DNA from 2 places in the Proteus columbae genome. Region 2 is predicted to be linked to the other one. Evidence: predicted binding sites of a transcription regulator. Region 2 holds the regulator's gene; the other holds the start of a gene.
What was found. Region 2 encodes PhoB, which activates phosphate uptake and scavenging genes when phosphate is short. Its sites were predicted from a motif close to CTGTCATAAAACTGNCNNAT; they were not measured.
Positions count from the first base shown of each region.

Region 1: the regulator PhoB is predicted to act here: its motif matches at 2,172-2,191, upstream of pstS (phosphate ABC transporter substrate-binding protein PstS).

Region 1 covers NZ_CP043925.1:3,842,902-3,848,446, reverse strand. The annotation lists gene pstC (phosphate ABC transporter permease PstC) at 1-952, opposite strand, end outside; gene pstS (phosphate ABC transporter substrate-binding protein PstS) at 1,029-2,069, opposite strand; partial or broken gene envZ (two-component system sensor histidine kinase EnvZ) at 2,283-3,623, opposite strand; gene ompR (osmolarity response regulator transcription factor OmpR) at 3,620-4,342, opposite strand; gene greB (transcription elongation factor GreB) at 4,492-4,971, opposite strand; gene F1325_RS17860 (Tex family protein) at 5,153-5,545, shown strand, end outside.
Region 2 covers NZ_CP043925.1:687,585-693,559, reverse strand. The annotation lists gene brnQ (branched-chain amino acid transport system II carrier protein) at 11-1,348, opposite strand; gene phoR (phosphate regulon sensor histidine kinase PhoR) at 1,827-3,125, opposite strand; gene phoB (phosphate regulon transcriptional regulator PhoB) at 3,149-3,838, opposite strand; gene sbcD (exonuclease subunit SbcD) at 4,060-5,289, shown strand; gene F1325_RS03205 (SbcC/MukB-like Walker B domain-containing protein) at 5,289-5,975, shown strand, end outside.

The DNA of each region.
Region 1 (5,545 bases), 960 kb from region 2:
CTCCTTCATTCTTAGATAAACGTAATGTCATAAACTTAGAAATCGCAAGGACGATAAAGGTGATGACAAACAAGATAAGCCCTAATTCCATCAATGCCGCAGTATGTAACCCCGTTTCGGCTTCCGCAAATTCGTTGGCTAATGCAGAGGTAATACTGTTACCTGGCATAAACAGTGAGGCTGAATCTAATTGGTAGGTATTACCGATGATAAAGGTTACCGCCATGGTTTCACCTAAGGCGCGACCTAATCCCAACATGACACCACCAATCACCCCATTACGGGTATAAGGCAGAACGATATTCCAAATCACTTCCCATGTTGTACAACCAATGCCGTAGGCAGACTCTTTCATCATAACGGGAGTCTGTTCAAACACATCACGCATCACAGAAGCAATATAAGGAATGATCATGATAGCGAGGATAACACCCGCAGCTAAGATACCAATACCAAAAGCAGGGCCAGAGAAAAGCTCGCCAACGATAGGAATGGAGGACATCACATTACCTACAGGCTCTTGGAAATAGGTTGCAAAGAGTGGTGCGAAGACAAACAGCCCCCACATACCATAAACAATACTAGGAATAGCGGCGAGTAACTCGATAGCAATACCTAATGGGCGTTTTAACCAGTTAGGCGCTAATTCGGTTAAGAAAAGGGCGATACCAAAACTGACAGGCACCGCAATAACCAATGCGATTATCGAGGTCACAATGGTACCGTAAATAGGCACTAATGCACCAAATTCCTGTGCAGGAGGATCCCACTCTTTCGACCATAAGAATGAAAGGCCGAATTGTTGAATACTTGGCCATGAGGCGAAAATCAGTGAAACAATGATACCCGTCAAAAGCAAAAGCGTAATCAACGCAGCTAGGCGAACTAGTGCGCTGAAAATAACGTCCCCTCGTTTACTAGGGGCCTTTATTACCGTTGTGTGCTCGGCCATAAAGCCTCTTTTAATTTATTACCCCCTGTTTGTCAGGGGGTGAACGTTAACTTATCTCTTAATGGTTGCCGTTTTATTAGTAAATCGGTTTACCATTACTGTCTTTGATACTTGTTTTCCATGCTGCACGAATTTGCTCTACAACTTCGGTTGGCAATACTGCGTAATCTAGGTTTTTCGCTTCCTGATTACCTTTGTCGTAAGCCCAGTTGAAGAAATTCAGTACTTCTTTACCTTTTACGGCATCTTTTTGTGTTTGATGCACTAAGATAAAGGTGGTTGAAGTAATCGGCCATGCGTTTTCACCTTTCTGGTTAGTCAGGTCTTGTGCAAAGCTTTTGCTCCAATCAATTTTTCTTGCTGCGGCACTAAAACTGTCAGCTGTTGGTGCGATTGCCTCGCCATCAGCTGTGACTAATTTAGTATAAGCAAGATTGTTTTGTTTCGCGTAAGCATATTCAACATAACCAATTGAACCTGGTACACGTTGAACGAATGCCGCGATACCATCATTCCCTTTTCCACCTAAGCCTGTCGGCCATTTTACGGTAGAGCCTGCGCCTACTTCATCTTTCCATGTACTATTTACTTTTGATAAGTAGCTAGTGAAAACGAATGATGTACCTGAACCATCAGCACGGCGAATAACCGCGATATTTTGGTCTGGTAATTTTACGCCTGGATTGAGTTTTGTAATGGCAGGGTCATTCCATTTCTGGATCTTGCCTAGATAGATATTACCAATAGTGTCGCCATCTAAGGTCAGTTCACCTGATTTGATACCAGGAATATTTACTGCCATAACAACGCCACCAATCACGGTAGGGAATTGGAATAAACCGTCAGCTTGTAATTTGTCGTCTGCTAATGGCGCATCAGAAGCACCAAAATCAACAGTATTTGCAATGATTTGTTTAACACCACCAGAAGAGCCAATGCCTTGGTAGTTAATTTTGTTACCCGTTTCTTTCTGATAGGAATCTGCCCATTTAGCATAAACTGGGGCAGGGAACGTTGCGCCAGCACCAGTCAGTGAGGTCGTTGCCTGTGCAGAAAGAGCGGTCATTGAAAACGCAGCGGCAATGACACTAGTCAGGGTGGTACGCATCAGTTTCATAATCCCTCCTGTGGGATAGGTAGAATAATTTTCGACATCTATCAACTTCGGTTACGGTACGCACAGACAATAGGTCAGTTTGATGACAATTAAATGTCTTAATTGTGACAGTTTTATGACAAAGTGAAAAAATGATGAAATATTTATAGGAGGAGAGAAATTAGAATGGAAATGGTGTAATAAAATGCACTTCAATATTTGAAATAGAGTGGGCTAATCATTCTCGTCTTCACGTTCTTTTAATGGGAAGTTAGCTCGAATTAATAATCCGCCCTTAACGCTATCATCAAGTTCAACATAGCCGCCGTGGGCATCCATGATACGGCGAATAATGGATAATCCTAAACCCGCACCTGTTGAGCTTCGAGCTTGTTCGCCCTGAACAAAAGGTTGGAAAAGACGTTGTCTATCTTCTTGTGGAATACCAGGGCCATCATCTTCTACTTGAAACCATGCATATTCTTCATTTTTCCCACTTGAAACACTGACCCAACCATTACCATAGCGATTGGCATTGACAATCATATTGGCAAGGGCGCGTTTTACTGCAATAGGGTTGGCGGTGATATTAATGGGTTCAGAATGAAGATGTTCTTCACTGATTTTTCCTAAATTAGATTCAGCTGAAATGACTTCTTGTAATAGATTATTCATATCACACAGTTCTAAAGACATCTCTTCACCTGTGCGCATATAGTCTAAGAATTGCCCAATAATGGCATCACAATCTTCGATATCTTTATTGATAGAGTCTGCGAGGTAACTATCTTCGGGACTCATCATTTCAGTTGCTAGACGAATTCGAGTCAGTGGTGTACGTAAGTCATGGCTAACACCTGCCATAACAAGCGTTCTATCATTATCCAGCGAGCGAATACCTGATGACATCTGGTTAAAGGCACGAATAATTGAGCGCATTTCAGAAGAGCCAGATTCAGGAATAGGAGGAGGAATAACGCCTTTTCCGATACGGCGCGCAGCGTACTCTACTTCATTAAGTGGGCGGTTTTGAAAACGATTATAAAGCCAGAAAAAAGCGACAACGATAATAATGAAAATAATCGCTTGTCGGTAAACAGGCAGTAAGAAGTTTTGCCCTAATTCAGTGAGTGGAACACGGATTCAAAGTGAGGGGGACATATGCGTATTAACCCATAAAACAGGGTATTCTAGCGTGTTTTCAACCCAGATCTCTGTTTTCCCTCCCAGATATTCAAACATCTGTTCACTTAATTCATCATCGATTTTGGCCCAATAGAGTCCTTCCTCAAGCGCGGCTTCTTTATCAAAGAAAGAGATACCGAGTTCGGTATAGATTTTATTGCGTAAAGCAGGGGAAATTTTTAGCGGAGTGCCGTCTACTAGGATCAGTTCTTCAGGCATTAAAGTGCGTATTTCATACGCTAAAACTTTATTAAATTGCTGAAGGCTTGGCCCAACAATAAGGTGTTGCACAATGATATAACTGGCTATCAAGCTAAAAAAAAGTAGCGAGATAACCAGAAATAACGAGCGTGTCAGTTTATTGTGGGGTGAAAGCCTCAGCCTTCTCATTGAACGCTGGTTCCATCAGGAACGAATACGTAGCCGAGTCCCCAAACTGTTTGAATATAGCGAGGATGCGTTGGGTCTTCTTCAATCATGCGACGTAAACGTGAAATTTGGACATCGATTGAACGCTCCATCGCACTGTATTCACGACCACGAGCAAGGCTCATTAATTTATCACGAGAAAGTGGTTCACGAGGGTGAGATACCAGTACTTTCAATACGGCGAATTCACCACTTGTTAGAGGCATATGCTCTTCTTCGTGGAACATTTCACGCGTACCAAGGTTTAGCTTGAACTTACCAAAAGAGATAATGGCGTTATCTTGTGAAGGTGCGCCAGGCAATTCATTTGCTTGACGACGAAGAACTGCGCGAATACGTGCTAGTAGTTCTCTTGGATTAAAGGGTTTTGAGATGTAATCATCAGCCCCGATTTCAAGTCCAACAATTCTATCAACCTCTTCCCCTTTCGCAGTAACCATAATAATAGGGATAGGGTTGTTTTGGCTTCTTAAGCGGCGGCAAATAGATAGGCCATCTTCACCAGGAAGCATTAAATCGAGCACAATAAGATGAATAGATTCGCGAGTGAGCAGACGATCCATCTGATCGGCGTTTGCAGCAGTACGGATTTGAAAACCCTGCTCTGTCAAATAGCGCTCTAAGAGTGAACGCAGACGTAAATCATCATCCACGATTAGCACTTTATAACTTTCTTGCATTTTTTAAGCTCCCGAAGTGCAAATGCTTTTATTAGCGAATTCTATCATTGATAAGAATATTAAACCAAAACCAAAGAATAAATGTTAATAATTTATAGATAAAACTTGTTCATTAGCCCTAGTAAAGGGGATAAAACTATTTATTTGTCTTATTCTGAATGATATTTGATAGATAATACGCAGTAATTAACTTCACCACCTGGTGTCTGCACGCTAATTTCATCATCAACTTGCTTACCAATAAGCGCTCTGGCAACAGGGGAATCAATAGAAATCCACTGTTTTGCTGGATCAAATTCATCGGGACCCACAAGCCTAAAGGTTTTGACATTTTCGTCATTATCTTCAAGCGTGACCCAAGCACCGAAATAGACTTTTCCTTCTTGGCGAGGATCTGGGTCAACGATTTTTAGTTCATCAAGACGCTTTGATAAAAAACGAACACGCCTATCAATTTCACGTAATCGCTTCTTTCCATAAATATATTCAGCATTTTCTGAACGGTCACCTTGTGCCGCTGCTTCTGAAACCGATTGTGTGACACGCGGGCGCTCTTCTTTCCAAAGATATTTTAGCTCTTTGTCTAAGGCATACCAGCCATCACGAGTAATATAGTTACTTTTTGCCATTACGAATAAAAACTATCATCAACATTGAATTTCATAAAGGTACTATAGCGTGAATGTTAAAATAATCTGTTAATTTCCTCATAATTGTCGAGCTAGATAGGAAATTTGCCAAATTTTTTTAATGCTCTGCGTGTATAATAGCCATCTTTTTTAACTATTCCTCTCGGTAGGTAAATATTTTATGAATGAATCATTAAGCCGAATTATTGCAGATGAGCTCTCTGTTAAGCCCCAGCAAGTCCTTTCGGCTATAACGTTACTGGATGAAGGGAATACGGTGCCATTTGTTGCCCGTTATCGTAAAGAGGTCACTGGCGGATTAGATGATACGCAATTACGTCAATTAGAAACTCGCCTCGGTTACTTACGGGAACTCAACGATCGCCGCCAAACAATTTTAAAATCAATTGAAGAACAAGGAAAACTGACACCAGAACTGCGCTCTTCAATTAATGAAACTCAAAGTAAAACAGAACTAGAAGATCTCTATCTTCCTTATAAGCCTAAGCGCCGTACTCGTGGCCAGATAGCGATTGAAAATGGATTAGAACCCTTAGCGGATTTACTGTGGAAT
Region 2 (5,975 bases):
GCTTTATCGCTTATTTAGTCACTTTCGTCTGGAGTGCTTTTTTACTCTGAGAGCCTGCAACTTTATCGTAAATACCGCACACAACAATCGTCACCACTACGGGAATGAGCCATGCTAATCCCTGTTCACTTAATGGCAATTTAGTTGCCCAGTCTGGTAATAAATGTTTCAGATAATCAGAGGCTTTTATTGCATCAAAAATACCGAAAAATAAGCTAACAGCCATCGCTGGCGCGATAATACGGCTTGGATTATTCCACAGACGTAAAGTGAAACTCATCAAAATAATCACAATACAAGGTGGATAAATCATAATCAGCACAGGAATCGAAAACTCAATAAGTTTGCTTAATCCTAAGTTTGAAACAACCGCTGAGAATATCGCTAAAATCAACACTAATGTACGGTAAGAGATGGGCAAATAACGGCTAAAAAATTCAGCACATGCACAAGTTAAACCAACTGCCGTCACCATACAGGCTAAGAAAATCAGTAGAGCAAGGAAGAAGCTACCGAAGTCACCAAAAGTGTACTGAACATAGGCGTGTAAAATATCAGCACCATCTTGCGCCCCTGGAATAATGCTCCCACTGCTAGAACCTAATTTAAACAAGCTTAAGTAAATAGCTGTTAATAATACGCCCGCAATAATACCCGCCCACATAGTGTAACGTGTTAATAATGAAGAGTTATCTATTCCACGAGAGCGGGCAGCATTAACAATCACGATACCAAAAACCATCGCCCCCAAGGTATCCATGGTGAGATAACCATTGATAAAACCTTGAGTGAAAGCCATTTCACGATAAGCATCTGTGGCAGGGATCGCGCCACCAGCAGGCCAAAACACCGCAGCCACACCTAATACTGCTAATGCCAGAATTTTAATAGGCGCAAGAATATGACCAACACTATCTAATAATTTACCGGGATAAAGTGAAATACCAATCACAATTAAGAAATAGGCAATGCTATAAATCAGCAATGACATTTCTGTATCACCCACCAAAGGGGCAATACCCACTTTAAAAGAGACCGTTGCAGTACGAGGAGTTGCGAAAAGAGGTCCAACAGCAAGATAGGCAACAATAGCTAATAATAATCCCATTGATTTACCAATCGGTGTGCTTAATGCCTCTATACCACCACCGACTTTTGCTAATGCGACTACTGTTAAAACAGGTAAACCTACCCCTGTGATCAAAAAGCCAATTGCTGCTGTCCAAACAAATTCGCCTGATTGTAACCCCACCATTGGAGGAAAAATAATGTTGCCAGCGCCAACAAATAGGGCGAATGTCATAAACCCTAATGCCAGAATATCTCTGGAAGTTAATCTATGTGCCATAAGTTTTGTTAATATATAGTTACAATAATGGTTAAATTGCGCCAATATAGCGCAACATAAAATCAACAATATCTATTTAGGCTCATACCATCATTATTCAGGATAATATCCATATATAATCATTTCATGTAGAGCAATTAAGTGCTAAATAGAAAAAATTGCCGATAACTGGTCACAAGTAAAACTTTTATAATGAAAAAAGGCAATAGCCAATCTAAAAACCAGAAGAATCATCTAAACTATTTTTCAGGTCTAGTTATAACTGTCATATATCATCGAATATACATGATATGATTTGTGCATTTTATCACCAATAATATTGAATATTAGCGTCATTTAAAGTTACCATTAATTAATAATATTAAAATTTAACGCTACGATATTAGTTTTTATTGATATTAAAAAGATTAAAAAAGGACAAAAAAGCCTTTATCACTGATTGAATAGAAGTGATAAAGGCTTTAAAAAAGACATTCTGCTAGTGTGTTTTTTTAGCAGTAAGCAATGTTTGAGGAAGGATAAAAGAGAATGTACTCCCAACACCTACTTTACTTTCAATATTCAATTGAGAGTGATGATGAAGCAACGATTTTTTCACAATCGCCAAACCTAAACCAGTACCGCCAGAATGACGAGAGCGAGCTTTATCTACGCGATAAAAACGCTCTGTTAAACGTGTTAAGTGTTCAGCGCTGATCCCCGCCCCATTATCTGAAACACTAAATAACATACCTTGGGGTATTTTCTTCCAACTCACTTTGATTGTTGTACCCTCTTCAGTGTGATTAATGGCGTTATACACTAAATTAGAAACAGCACTACGCAGTTGCTCTTCATTACCACGAACAGCCCACTCTTCATCAACATCAAAAACAATCTGATGTTGACCTTGGCTTAGTGAGTTCGCTTCTTGTTGTAATAAAGCCAAAATGGCAGGAATATCAACAATTTTGTTTAAATCAATATGAGGAGCAGATTCGATACGAGAAAGCTGTAAGAGTTGCTGAACAAGCGTATCCATACGTTTAGCCTGCTCTTGCATCGTAACTATCGCCTTATGCTCTGCGGGTTTTGCTACACTATTTTCTTCCATCATCTCAAGATAACCTTGAATAACGGTTAGTGGTGTTCTTAGCTCATGACTGACATTAGCAAAAAAATCACGTCGTGAGTTTTCTAGTTTATTTTTTTCTGTTACATCGCGCGCCACCATTAAGCGCTGATCTTCGCTATATGGCATCACACGAAACTCAACAATAGAGCCATTATTTAGTGAAATAGTTAAGGGGCGACTAAAATCACCTGCGGTAAAATAGTGCAAAAAATCAGGATAACGTAATAAGTTAAAAATATTTTGCCCATTATCATCAGGCCAGCGAAAGCCTAATAGATGTTGAGCTAGACTATTACACCAAAAAATATTCCCTTCATTTGTCATCATCACAACAGCATCGGGTAAACTTTCAGCCCCGCTTCTAAAACGTTTAATTAAGTCGCCTAATTCTCTGCGTCGTTTACGATTACGTTGTTGGGTCTGTCGAATACCATAAAAAATAGGCTCCCATCCCCCTCTCCCTTCCGGAGGTAATACAGAGCGATCTAACCATAACCATTTAGATAATTTCAGCAAATTATAGGCATGCCACACAAGGGCACTGAGAAGCGATGCCACCAGCAACCAAGGAAGATGCCCAATAAAAAGCGATAATATAAAGGCAGGCAAGCAAAATAGACATAGCCCCCAAACGAGGGCTTTCCACGATAGTCGTTCTAACACCTGACGATTACTCCCATATTGACTTAGAAACGGGCAGAAAAACGATATCCCGTTCCACGTACTGTCTGTATCATTCTGTCATGGCCATCTTCTTCAATAGCCTTACGTAAACGACGAATATGCACATCAACAGTACGGTCTTCGACATAAACATTGGTTCCCCAAACGTAGTTTAGCAGTTGTTCTCTGCTATATACGCGTTCAGGATGTGTCATAAAAAAGTGTAGGAGTTTAAATTCGGTAGGGCCCATATCAATCGGCTTATCTTGACTTGTGACGCGGTGAGAAACAGGATCAAGACCGAGTCCATTGAATTCAATAACATCTTCCGCTGACATCGGTGATAAACGCCGTAAAATCGCCTTCACTCGGGCAACAAGCTCTTTAGGTGAAAACGGTTTGATAACATAATCATCAGCACCCGTCTCTAGGCCTTGGACTTTATCTTCTTCTTCCCCTTTTGCCGTTAGCATAATAATGGGAATATCACGGGTATTACTTTCCCGCTTCATCTGTTTTATTACCTGCAAGCCTGATCCACCAGGGATCATCCAATCTAATAAAACCAGATCAGGGTAAGGATCGATAAGAAAACTCAATGCAGAATCATAGTCTTCTGCTTCAATAGGTTGAAAACCATTTTGTTCCAAAACAAAACAGATCATCTCTCGAATTGCGGTTTCATCTTCAACAACAAGAATACGCCTTGCCATACTCTATCCTGTGTAATGTATATAGAGGGTCAAAATGATTATGATGCACTTTTATGACAGATTTATGACTAGCCTTAACATTACTGAAATAGATCCCTGTTGTTAAGGTAAATAAATCATTTTTTGGTGAAATATCACTCAAAAAAGGGAGTTATTGTTGAGTTTTCACTAAAAAAGCAAGGTGCGCTATACTCTTCACCAGATAAAAAAGAGGGATAGCAATGCGGATTATTCACACATCAGACTGGCATTTAGGGCAATATTTTTTTACTAAGACTCGAGCTAAAGAACACCAACAGTTTCTTGATTGGTTATTAGCACAAATTAAACATTACCAAGTTGATGCTCTGATTGTTGCGGGTGATATTTTTGATACTGGCTCCCCTCCAAGCTACGCCCGAGAGCTTTATAACCGTTTTGTTGTTGCTATTAGAGATACACAATGTCAGCTCGTTATTCTAGGTGGTAATCACGATTCGGTGGCAACACTAAATGAATCAAAATCACTGTTGGCATGTTTAAATACGACCGTTATTGCCAATGTTCATGCTGAAACACCACAAGCTCCGTTAATTCTTCCTAAAAAAGATAACACTCCAGGAGCATTACTTTGTGCAATCCCTTATCTACGCCCTAGAGACATGATCAGCAGTAAAAGTGGGCAATCAGGTGCTGAAAAACAAACAGCCTTAAAAGAAGCGATTGCTGAATATTATCAAGCTCAATATCAAGCAGCTCTCGAATTACGTCAGCAATTAAATGTCGATATTCCCATTATTGCAACGGGTCATCTCACCACGATTGGAGCGAGTGTGACAGATTCCGTCCGTGAAATTTATATCGGCACCTTAGAAGCCTTTTCAGCAACCCTATTTCCTGAATTTGACTATATTGCCCTTGGTCATATTCATCGCCCTCAAGTGGTGAATAAATCAGGTCATATTCGTTATAGCGGCTCTCCTATTCCGTTAAGTTTTGATGAATGTGGACAACAGAAAAGTATCTGCCTTATCGATTTTGAGCAAGAAAAATTAACTAACCTCACACTATTACCTATTCCTGAATTTCAGTTACTACGCACTATCAGTGGTTCATTAAAAGAAATAGCGATACAACTTGAGGATTTAAAAAAACAATACGGTGAAATAGATACCACTATTTGGTTGGATATCGAAGTTTCAACACAAGATTATCTCAGTGATATACAAACCCGTATTCAAGAGCTAACTAACGATCCGCTTTTTGATGTGATCTTATTAAGAAGAGCGAGAAAACAACGCCAAGCGTTCACTCAAAATGAGAACGAAACACTGACCGAATTAACCGTTTATGATGTTTTTGAAAGACGTTTAGAACAGCATGAGTTTGATTCAGAAGAAACTAAAACTCGTTTAACAACATTATTTAAACAAGCAGTTGAAATGGCAGAGAAAGAGGATAACGAAGCATAATGAAAATCTTAAGTCTGCGATTTAAAAATATTAACTCCTTAAAAGGCGAGTGGAAGATTAACTTTAACCAAGAGCCTTTTATCAGCAATGGATTATTTGCCATTACAGGCCCCACGGGGGCAGGAAAAACCACTCTGTTAGATGCGATTAGTTTGGCGCTTTATCATAGAACACCACGATTAGATAAAGTCACACAATCTCAAAATGAATTAATGACTCGTCATACCGCAGAGTGTTTGACCGAAGTCGAATTTGAAGTCAAAGGTGTGGCTTATCGAGCATTTTGGGAACAACGCCGAGCTAATTATAAAGAAGATGGCAATCTTCAAGCGCCACAGGCTGAACTTGTTAAAATAAATACAACAGGAGGCGAAGACAAAATATTAGCAAGCAAAATAAGCCAAGTGAAAGAGATGATCATTAATATTACGGGCCTTGATTTTGATCGTTTCACTAAATCTATGTTGCTTTCTCAAGGACAATTTGCGGCTTTTTTAAATGCAGATGATAAATCTCGTGCTGAATTACTCGAAGAACTCACTGGCACAGATATTTATCGCCATATCTCCCAATCTATCTTTAAACATTGGCGTGAAGAAGAACAAGCATTAAAAACACTAAAACAGCAAGCCGAAATGATGGCGTTATTAGATGAAAATGCTCGCCAAGCGTTATTAACTGAACAA